Regions from separate parts of the Kitasatospora sp. NPDC090091 genome, predicted to be linked through region 1. Evidence: riboswitches for the same ligand, from Rfam matches in the RefSeq annotation. Region 1 holds a riboswitch; each other region holds the start of a gene.
What was found. Region 1 has a riboswitch for cobalamin ahead of ACIPSC_RS19625 (cobalamin biosynthesis protein). Riboswitches for the same ligand answer to the same signal wherever they lie in the genome.

Region 1 (3,263 bases):
GCCGGCCGGTCCCGGGTGACGGCGGGCCCGGCCGCCGGGGCCGGCGAGCCCCAGCTGCCGGCGCCCCAGTGCGAGGAGACCTGGTACTCGCTCTGCAGCGCCGTCAGCACGGCGGCGAGGTCCTCCTCGTGCACCGGCACGATCCGGCCGATCGCACGGACGTGCGCCTGCCAGCGCCCGTCCACGCACTGCTTCAGCCGCTGGTCCAGCTCCTCCCGACGGCCCGTCACCGCGACCAGCTCGCGCAGCCGCAGCCCGAGCACCTGGGCGAGCGCGTGGGTCTGCGCCTCGTCGCCGTCCCAGCGGTCGGCCGCCTCGGCCTGCTGGTAGTGCCGCAGCGGGACGCCGATCCGGCGGGCCGCGGCCTCCTGGTTGAGCTCCCGGGCCACCCGGAAGTCCCGCAGCCGGGCCGGGTGGGCGCCCATCAGCTGGGCGGGCGGGCACCAGAGCGCCCGGGCGAGGGCGATGAACTCCTCCTCGGTCGGGCGCAGCCCGCCGCTCTCCCAGCCGAGCACATGGGCGGGCAGCAGCCGGATCCCGTGCGCGGCCATTCCCTCGGCGACCTGCTCGGGGGTCAGGCCGAGGCCGGCGCGGTGCGCACGGGCGGCCGCCGGGGAGAAGGGCACCGGCGGCAGGGCGGGTGGCTGTCTGCGTCGCATGCGCCGACCGTAGGGGTTTGGTCCATCGGCGCCCCAGCCGCCGAACGCACGAAGCGGGCCTGGAGGTACCTCCAGGCGGATGGACGATCCCACAGCCTGTCATGCCCCTGCGGCAGTCATGATCGGAGATAGCGACGTGGTCGGGAACGGTGAAAACGGGGGTGCGGCGGCGTGAGGCCGTGTGACCAACCCCTCCGCGACCTTGGTTGACTCGCGGTTCGGCCGCGTGATGGGATCCTTCAGCCAATACGGAGGCATGCAGAGGAAGCCGGTGCGAGTCCGGCGCGGTCCCGCCACTGTCACCGGGGAGCACGTCCGACAAAGCCCTCCTTGCCCGCCGACGGGCAGGAGCGGCCCACCGGCAGGCCGTCAGAAGCCGCTGGAAGGCGCGGCCGTGCGTTCGACCCGGAAGCCAGGAGACTCTCGCCCCCGGTACGTCGATCCAGGGCGCGGACCCTGAGTGAGGACACGCACGCGATGCAGGCTGCCCAGCCCCACCGAGACCTCCGCTGCCTGCCGTGCGCCCGCTGACCCGCGCCGCCGCCTTCGCCCTGGGCGCCGTCGCCGGCAGCCTCGCCGACGCCCGGTTCGCCGACCCGCGCCGCGGCCACCCGGTGGCGCTCTTCGGCAGCGCGGCCGGCCGCCTGGAACGCCGGATCTGGCGCGACGACCGCGCCGTCGGCGCCGCCTACACCGCACTCTGCGTGGGCACCGTCACGGCCGGCGCGCTGGCCGCCGAGCGCCTGCTGGGCCGGCGCCTGCCCGGGCGGGCCGCGCTGGCCGCCGCCGCCACCTGGACGGTGCTCGGCGGCACCTCGCTCACCCGGGAGGCCCGGACCATCGGCCGCTCGCTCGCCGCGGGCGACCTGACGGCGGCCCGGGCCCGGCTGCCGCACCTGTGCGGGCGCGACCCGAGCGCGCTGGACGAGCAGCAGGTGGCCCGCGCCGTGGTCGAGTCGGTCGCCGAGAACACCGCCGACGCCGTGGTGAACGCGCTGGTCTGGGGCGCCGTCGCGGGCACGCCCGGGCTGCTCGCCTTCCGCGCCGTCAACACCCTGGACGCGATGGTCGGCCACCGCTCGCCGCGGCACACCCGCTTCGGCTGGGCCTCGGCCCGGCTGGACGACGTGGCGGGCTGGCCGGGCGCCCGGCTGACCGCGCTGCTCACGGTGGCCGCCGCGCCCGAACCCCGGACCGCCTGGCGGGTCTGGCGCCGGGACGGCTCCGCGCACCCCAGCCCCAACGCGGGCCAGGCCGAGGCGGCCTTCGCCGGCGCCATCGGCGTCCGCCTGGGAGGCACGCTCCATTACGGCGACCGGGTCGAGCACCGGCCGGTCCTCGGTGCGGAGCTGCGGCCGGTCGGGGTGGACGACATCGAACGGGCCTGTCAGCTCTCCCGGCGGGTGGGCGCGCTGGCCCTGGGTACGACGGTCGCGGGGCACCTGCTGCTCCGGGCGGTCCTGGGCAGGAGGGGAAGGGCATGAGCAACGCGCTGCTGGTCGCCGGGACGACCTCGGACGCGGGCAAGAGCGTGGTCACCGCGGGCATCTGCCGCTGGCTGGCCCGGCAGGGCGTCAGTGTCGCGCCGTTCAAGGCGCAGAACATGTCGCTGAACTCGTTCGTCACCGCCGACGGCGCCGAGATCGGCCGGGCCCAGGCGATGCAGGCGCAGGCGGCCCGGGTCGAGCCCGAGGCGGCGATGAACCCGGTGCTGCTCAAGCCCGGCGCGGACGGCCGCAGCCAGGTGGTGCTGCTGGGCCGGCCGGTCGCCGAGGTCGGCGCGCTGGACTACCGCGAGCGCAAGCCCGTCCTGCTGGAGCGGGCCCTGGAGTGCCTGGCCGACCTGCGCCGCCGCTACGACGTGGTGGTCTGCGAGGGCGCCGGCTCGCCGGCCGAGATCAACCTGCGGGACCGGGACATCGCCAACATGGGCCTGGCCACCGCCGCCGGGCTGCCGGTCGTCGTGGTCGGGGACATCGACCGCGGCGGCGTGTTCGCGGCGATGTACGGGACGCTGGCGCTGCTCTCCGCGGAGGACCAGCGCCACGTGGCCGGCTGGTTCGTCAACAAGTTCCGCGGCGACGCACGGCTGCTCGCCCCCGGGCTGGAGATGCTGCGCGAGCTGACCGGCCGTCCGGTGCTGGGCACCCTGCCGATGCTGTCCGGGCTCTGGCTGGACGCCGAGGACTCGCTCGACCTCACCACCGTGGTGGACCGCACCGAGGGCCGCGGGCCGGTGGGCCGGGACGTGCTCCGGGTGGCCGTGGTGCGCTTCCCCCGGCTCTCCAACTTCACCGACGTGGACGCGCTGGCCCAGGAGCCGGGCGTGCTGGTCCGCTGGGCCACCCGCCCGGAGGAGCTGGCCGACGCCGACCTGGTGGTGCTGCCCGGCACCCGGGCCACCGTCGCCGACCTGGCCTGGCTGCGCGAGCGCGGGCTGGAATCGGCCCTCCGGGCGCGGGCCGCGGCCGGACAGCCGGTGCTCGGCGTCTGCGGCGGCTACCAGATGCTCGCGCGCGAGATCGTGGACGGCGTCGAGTCCCGGGCCGGCGCGGTGGACGGGCTCGGCCTGCTGCCGACGCACGTCCGGTTCGGCGCCGAGAA
Region 2 (3,263 bases), on a different contig from region 1:
ACCGGTGCCGGTCGGGGTACCCGTCCCGGTCGGGGTCGGCGTACCCGTCCCGGTCGGCGTCGCAGTACCGCTGGGCGTCGGAGTCCCCGTGGAGGTCGGAGTACCGGTCGGAGTCCCCGTCGGCGTCGGCGTGCCCGTCGGCGTCGGCGTCGGAGTACCGCCCAGGTTCCGGGACAGCGTGCCGAAGGAGATCCCGGTGGAACCGCCGACCACCTGCGTCGACGCGCGGACGTCCGATCCCTGCTGCCCGGCGGACGCGACGTTGAACCCGCCGTCGCCGTTCTGCTGGCCGGCGAGGAAGTCGAGCGCCTTGGCGATCTGCCCGCCGTAGGCGGCCTTGCGCAGCGTCATGCCCTGGACGGCGAGGGCCGCCGAGTTGGTCGAGTGGCCGGCCGCGCCGGGGAAGCCGCCGTCGGAAAGCTGCTGGGCCGCGAGCCAGGCGAGCCCCTTGTCGACGGCCGCGGCGGCCTCGTCACCGGGGACGAGGGCGAGCGCCATGAGGGCCATCGCCGTGCTGTCCACGTCGGAGTCGCCGGTGGCGGGTATCAGGCTCGGCCAGGAGCCGTCGGCGTGCTGGAGGCTCTTCAGGTAGGCGATCGGCGCGGCGGCGTTCGTCGCGTCGTCGGCGCGCAGCTGGGCCATGATGCCGAGCGCCTGGGAGAACACCGACGTGGCGTAGGTGTAGTTGCCGGAGTCCGCGCAGCCGGTGTTCTGGTCGGCCTTGGCACAGACCGCCCGGTCGAGCGCGGCGATCAGGTCGTGGCCGCCGAAGGCCCGGGGGTTGCGCCCGACGATCTCGGCGAGCAGGGCCTCCTTGCCGATCGAACCGCCGCCCGCGTACTCGGTCCCGACGGCGGTCCAGTCGTTGACGGTGCGGTCGTTGGGGTCCTTGCCCTGCTGGTCGAGGAAGTCGACGATCTTGCGCAGCGTGACGTCGTCGGTGCCGGTCGCCGCCAGGGCGTAGGCGCCGTCGATGGTGAGGCCGAAGTCGGCGAAGGTCGGGAAGGCCTCGTAGTAGTGACCGTCGATCAGACGGGCCGGATCGGTCAGGTACGTGCTGCCCTTGCCGAGGTCGGGGGTGCGCCCGGCGTCGTGCAGCAGGGTCGTTCCCGTCACGGGGTGGGCGTCGCAACCCCGGGCGGCACCATCGCCCCGGCTGAGGTCGACCGTCACGATCGCCCCGGATGCCGCGGCGCACTGCTCGACCGGGTCGGCGGCGGCCGTACCGGGGTGTCCGAGCAGGACCGCACCGCAGGCGGCAGCCGCGACGGTCCCGGCGACGACGAGGGACGCGAGGTCCCGGCTTCTGTGGCGTGCGCGACTGCTGCTGACCCTCACGACGACTCCCTGGTCGGTCGACGCGGGAGGCAGCGGCGCAGCCGACGGTTCCCGGGCAGGCACCGTCGCGACCGCGTCGTAGTCCGCGACGACGCATGTGCTGTGTGAACAGTCCCCCGGTCCAGGCATTCCGGCTCACCCACCCGGAGGTGGGTCCACGGTTGCGGGTCAGCGCCGGAGTTGGACCGGCTTCCCCTGAATACCGAGGGTGAAAATCGCTTCATCAGACCACGGCGCCTGACGGAGAGTCAACGGATCGTCATGTCGATCACATCACCTGCGCGCCGGGCTCCTCGGAGGGTGCCCGGCGCGCCGCGTGCGGCGACACACCGGTGTCAGGGCGCCGTGATTCCCGGCTGCGCGCCGGCGCCGAAGGACCAGCCCTCGACGTCCCCGGGCGCCGGGTTGTAGCTGCCCGCGCCCAGGTTGCTGTACGACCAAGGGCCGCCGTGCTGGGCGTGCCAGTACGACCAGTAGGCGCCGCCGGTCGGGTTGGTGCACGTCGTCGGCAGTGCGTTGATCTTGCACACGAAGCCGGGGAAGCGCGGGTGGAAGGCCCACGAGAATCCGGCACCGGTCAGCGCGGCGAGGCCGGTGGCCGGGTCGCCGGGTGCGCAGCCGGTCTCGATGCCGCCGCCGACGGCGGTGAAGTCGACCACGACGGTGACGCCGGTGGTGCCACTGCAGGCCGCGGCGTGGGCCTGCGGGGCCTGGACGGCGGAGGCGCCGAGCAGGCCGGCGGTGAGGGCCGCCACGGCGGCGATCGAGCCGAGCGTGCGGCGCGCGGGGCGGGCCGGGGTGAGGGTGTCGGTCATCGGAACTCTCCTCGTGGGGTCGGGGGTTCGGATTCTCAGCGGGCGGCCGGCGCCGGGCAGGCCAGGGTGGGGGCGTCGGGACGCGCGCCGGCGGCGGAGAGGGTCGCCAGCGGGGCTGCGGCCAGGCCGAGGACCGCCTGCGCGGTCGCCCGGGAACCGCTGCCGGGGTTGAAGCCGGTCGCGTCGTAGGCGATCGCGCCGCGTACCGCCGGGTCGGTGGCACAGCCCTGCTGGAACTTCACCAGCCGGCTCCAGCCCTTGACGCCGGCCCCGAAGCGCCCGCCGGACAGCAGCGCCTGCGTGGCCAGCCCGGTGGTGTTGGCGTTGGAGGCGGACGCCCCGGCTGCGGCGAAGCCGCCGTCGGCGTTCTGGTGGGCGGCGAGCCAGCCGAGGCCCGCGTTCGCCTTGGCGGTGCGGCCGGTGGCGGCCAGGGCCTGGGCGGCGAGGGCGGTGGCGTCCGGGTCGCTGGTGCAGGTGGCCTGGCCGAAGGAGACGGGGTAGCCGCCGTCCGCGCACTGGCTGTTCGCCAGGAAGTCGACGGCCGCGGCCGGGGCACCGCCGGGCGTGCGGTGCAGGGCGATCACCGCGAGGGACTGGCCGAACGCGTTGCTGTAGTCGCCCCACTGGGAGCGGTCGGAGAACCGGCCCTCGGCGGTCTGGAGCGAGCGCAGCCGGGCCGGCAGGTCGACGCCGCCGAAGGCCGTCGGGTTCCCGCCGCGCACCTCGACGGCGAGCAGCAGCTTGGCAGTGGCGCCCGCGTACGCCTCGGTGGTGCCGTCGCCGAGGTAGCCGCCGAGGATCTCGGGCTTGGCCAGCCAGGCGGTCGCCTTGGCGGCGGCCTCGTCGGAGCTGTGCGAGGCGGCGAAGGCCAGCACAGCGTCGATGGTCAGGCCCTGGTCGGGGTAGGCGGTGCCGTCGAAGACGGACTCGAAGTGGTCGCCGCCGACGAGCTGACGGGCCAGCCAGCCGGCCGCGGCGGCGTCCGGACGGACGGTCGCGGAGGACGGCGCGGCGGCGGGTGCGGCGGCGGGTGCGGCGTGGGCGGCGGTGGCCGCCGGGAGTGCGGTGGCGAGCGCCAGTGCGGGTATCGCGAGCAGACCGAGGGGGCGG
Region 3 (3,263 bases), on a different contig from region 1:
CAACTGTTCGGCCGAGCAGAGCGCCGGCAGCCAGCGGGTGCGCTGGGTCCCGGTGCCGTAGCGGTCGACCATCCAGCCGACCATGTTGTGGATGGACAGGTAGGCGGCGATCGACGGGCAGCCGGTGGCGAGCGCCTCGAAGGCCACCACCCCGTCCGCCCGGGAGAGTTCGGAGCCTCCGACGTCCTCGCGCACGTATACGCCGGCCAGGCCGACGTCCGCCGCCTTGCGCAGCACGTCGACCGGGAAGTGCTTGGTCCGGTCCCACTCCACCGCGTGCGGCGCCAGGTACTCGTCGGCGAAGGCCCGGGTGGTCCCGGCGACGGCCCGCTGGTCCTCGGTGAGGTCGTGCACGGCGCTCATCCCATCGTCGGAATGGTGAAGCTCGCGCCCTCCTTGACCCCGGAGGGCCAGCGCGAGGTGACGGTCCGGGTGCGGGTGTAGAAGCGGATCGCGTCCGGTCCGTGCTGGTTGAGGTCGCCGAACGCGGAGCGCTTCCAGCCGCCGAAGGTGTGGTAGGCGACCGGCACCGGGATCGGCACGTTCACGCCGACCATGCCGGTGTTGACCCGGCGGGTGAAGTCGCGGGCGGTGTCGCCGTCCCGGGTGAAGATCGCCACGCCGTTGCCGAACTCGTGCTCGCTGGGCAGGCGCAGCGCCTCCTCGTAGTCGGCGGCGCGGACGACGGTGAGCACCGGGCCGAAGATCTCCTCCCGGTGGATCCGCATCTGCGGGGTGACCCGGTCGAACAGCGAGGCGCCGAGGAAGTAGCCGCCCTCGTGCCCGTCCAGCCGGAAGTCGCGTCCGTCGACGACGAGTTCGGCGCCCTCTGCGACACCGATGTCGAGGTGGTCGCGCACCCGGGCGAGCGCGTCGGCGCCGACCAGCGGGCCGAAGTCGGCCGCCGGGTCGTCCGAGCGGCCGACCTTCAGGGCGGCGATCCGCTCGACCAGCTTCGCCACCAGGGCGTCGGCGGTCTCCTCCCCCACCGGGACGGCGACCGAGATCGCCATGCAGCGCTCGCCGGCCGAGCCGTACCCGGCGCCGATCAGCGCGTCGGCCGCCTGGTCGAGGTCGGCGTCCGGCATGACGATCATGTGGTTCTTCGCGCCGCCGAAGCACTGCGCCCGCTTCCCGTGGGCGGCCGCGGTCGCGTACACGTACTGGGCGATCGGGGTCGAGCCGACGAAGCCGACCGCCTCCACCCGCGGGTCCTCCAGCAGCGTGTCGACGGCCTCCTTGCCGCCGTTGACCACGTTGAGGACGCCCGGCGGCAGTCCGGCCTCCAGGAACAGCTCGGCCAGCCGCAGCGGCACCGAGGGGTCGCGCTCGGAGGGCTTGAGGACGAAGGCGTTGCCGCAGGCCAGCGCGGGCGCGGCCTTCCAGAGCGGGATCATCGCCGGGAAGTTGAACGGCGTGATGCCCGCGACGACGCCGAGCGGCTGGCGCATCGAGTACACGTCGATGCCCGTCCCGGCGTTGTCGGTGAACTCGCCCTTGAGCAGGTGCGGGATCCCGGCGGCGAACTCCACGACCTCCAGGCCCCGCTGGAGGTCGCCGTGGGCGTCGGCGACGGTCTTGCCGTGCTCGGCGGAGAGCAGCCGGGCGAGCTCCTCCCGCTCCTGCTCGACCAGTTGCAGGAAGCGCAGCAGCACCCGGGCCCGCCGCTGCGGGTTCCAGGCGGCCCACTCGGGCTGGGCCTGCGCCGCGTCGGCGATCACCGCCTCGACCTCGGCCCGGTCGGCCAGCGGCACCCGGGCCTGCACCCGGCCGGTGTTGGGGTCGTACACGTCGCCGAACCGGCCGGACGTGCCGGCGGTGCGCTTGCCGCCGACGAAGTGGGTCAGTTCACGGACCATCGGTTCCTTCTCTCATCGTGGATGGGGAGAGGAGGAATGGAGAGGGCACCGCCGGCGTCCGGGCGCACGCTCGTGCGCGCCGGGCGGCAGCGGCGGTTGACGTGGCGTCAGGGGCGGAGTTGCGCCCCGGTGCTCGGCACGGCAGGGCAAGGGGCGGCGGCGGAACGGGAAAGGCAGCCCGAAGTCATGCGTGTCGTCTCCATCCTCGTGGAAAACACGGACCACCCGCGGCCGGTATCCTGACTCCCGGATCAGCGCCCGTCCCCAGGCCTTCCCGGCTGGCTGCCAGTGGCCGTCGAACTGCGAGGACGAACTCCCCGGTCACAGTGGCGGGACCGTGCCGGACTCACACCGGCTTCCCTGACACCGCGGACCTGTCATCGACCATATAGTTGGACGTCCTAGTAAGTCCAGGGGTTCGCGCACGCGCCGCGCCAAGGCGTCCCGTCGGGCACCCTGGCCGGTGCGACCTCGACCCGGCCGACGTGGACGAGCCGACGTGGACGATCCGCCCAGGGCACTCACGGCCGGCGGCCATGACGGCAGCCGCGCTCAGGAACGCCCGTGCCGGAACCGGGCGGTCAGTTCCTCCGGCGCGACGACGGGGGCCGGGTACCGGCCGTCGAACAGCCAGGGCCGGTGGACGGCCGGGCCCGGGAGGTCGGCGAGTTCCGGCACCCAGCGGCGTACGTAGTCCCCGTTGGGGTCGTAACGGTCGGCCTGGCGCAGTGGGTTGAGGATCCGGTTGGGGCGGGTGTCGGTGCCGGTGCCGGCGACCCACTGCCAGTTGAGCTGGTTGTTGGCCACGTCGCCGTCGACGAGCAGGGACAGGAAGTGAGCGGCGCCGATCCGCCAGTCCAGGTAGAGGGACTTGGTGAGGAAGCCGGCCGTCAGCAGGCGGGCCCGGTTGTGCATCCAGCCCTCGTGGGCGAGTTGGCGCATCCCGGCGTCGATGATCGGGTAGCCGGTGCGGCCCTGCCGCCAGGCCTCGGCCTCCTGCTCGTCGTGGTGCCAGTGGTCGCCCCTGGTGCGGTAGTCGTGGCGGGCGGCGTCGGGGCGGGCGGCGAGGACCTGGTGGTGGAAGTCGCGCCAGGCGAGTTGCCGGACGAAGGCCTGCGCGCCGGCGCCGTCGTGCCGCACGGCGTGCGTGGCGAGCCAAGTGGGTGACAGGCAGCCGAAGTGCAGGTACGGGGAGAGCCGGGAGGTGCTGTCGGCGGCGAGGTCGTCGTGGATCTCGGCGTAGCCGTCGATGTCCCAGGCCCGCCAGCGCTTCAGGGCGACGGTCTCGCCACCGCGCGGCAGGCCCGGGGAGAACGGGCCCGCGACCACCAGGTTCGCACTGCCGATGCCGTCCGGAGTGTCGAGCCTGCGGGGCGCGGCCAGCACGGTCCGGCGGGGTGCCTG

Region 2: it holds a riboswitch for cobalamin, as region 1 does, so the genes downstream of both, ACIPSC_RS07120 (prenyltransferase/squalene oxidase repeat-containing protein) here and ACIPSC_RS19625 (cobalamin biosynthesis protein) in region 1, are expected to answer to the same signal.
Region 3: it holds a riboswitch for cobalamin, as region 1 does, so the genes downstream of both, ACIPSC_RS07155 (CoA-acylating methylmalonate-semialdehyde dehydrogenase) here and ACIPSC_RS19625 (cobalamin biosynthesis protein) in region 1, are expected to answer to the same signal.

The regions. Positions count from the first base shown of each region.
Region 1 covers NZ_JBIVDY010000010.1:240,102-243,364, reverse strand. The annotation lists gene ACIPSC_RS19630 (XRE family transcriptional regulator) at 1-659, opposite strand, end outside; cobalamin riboswitch at 920-1,082, shown strand; gene ACIPSC_RS19625 (cobalamin biosynthesis protein) at 1,178-2,143, shown strand; gene ACIPSC_RS19620 (cobyric acid synthase) at 2,140-3,263, shown strand, end outside.
Region 2 covers NZ_JBIVDY010000003.1:355,696-358,958, forward strand. The annotation lists gene ACIPSC_RS07120 (prenyltransferase/squalene oxidase repeat-containing protein) at 1-1,338, opposite strand, end outside; cobalamin riboswitch at 1,441-1,584, opposite strand; gene ACIPSC_RS07125 (flagellar hook-length control protein FliK) at 1,674-2,153, opposite strand; gene ACIPSC_RS07130 (peptidase) at 2,189-3,263, opposite strand, start outside.
Region 3 covers NZ_JBIVDY010000003.1:362,236-365,498, forward strand. The annotation lists gene ACIPSC_RS07150 (acyl-CoA dehydrogenase family protein) at 1-363, opposite strand, end outside; gene ACIPSC_RS07155 (CoA-acylating methylmalonate-semialdehyde dehydrogenase) at 360-1,859, opposite strand; cobalamin riboswitch at 2,071-2,263, opposite strand; gene ACIPSC_RS07160 (cryptochrome/photolyase family protein) at 2,412-3,263, opposite strand, start outside.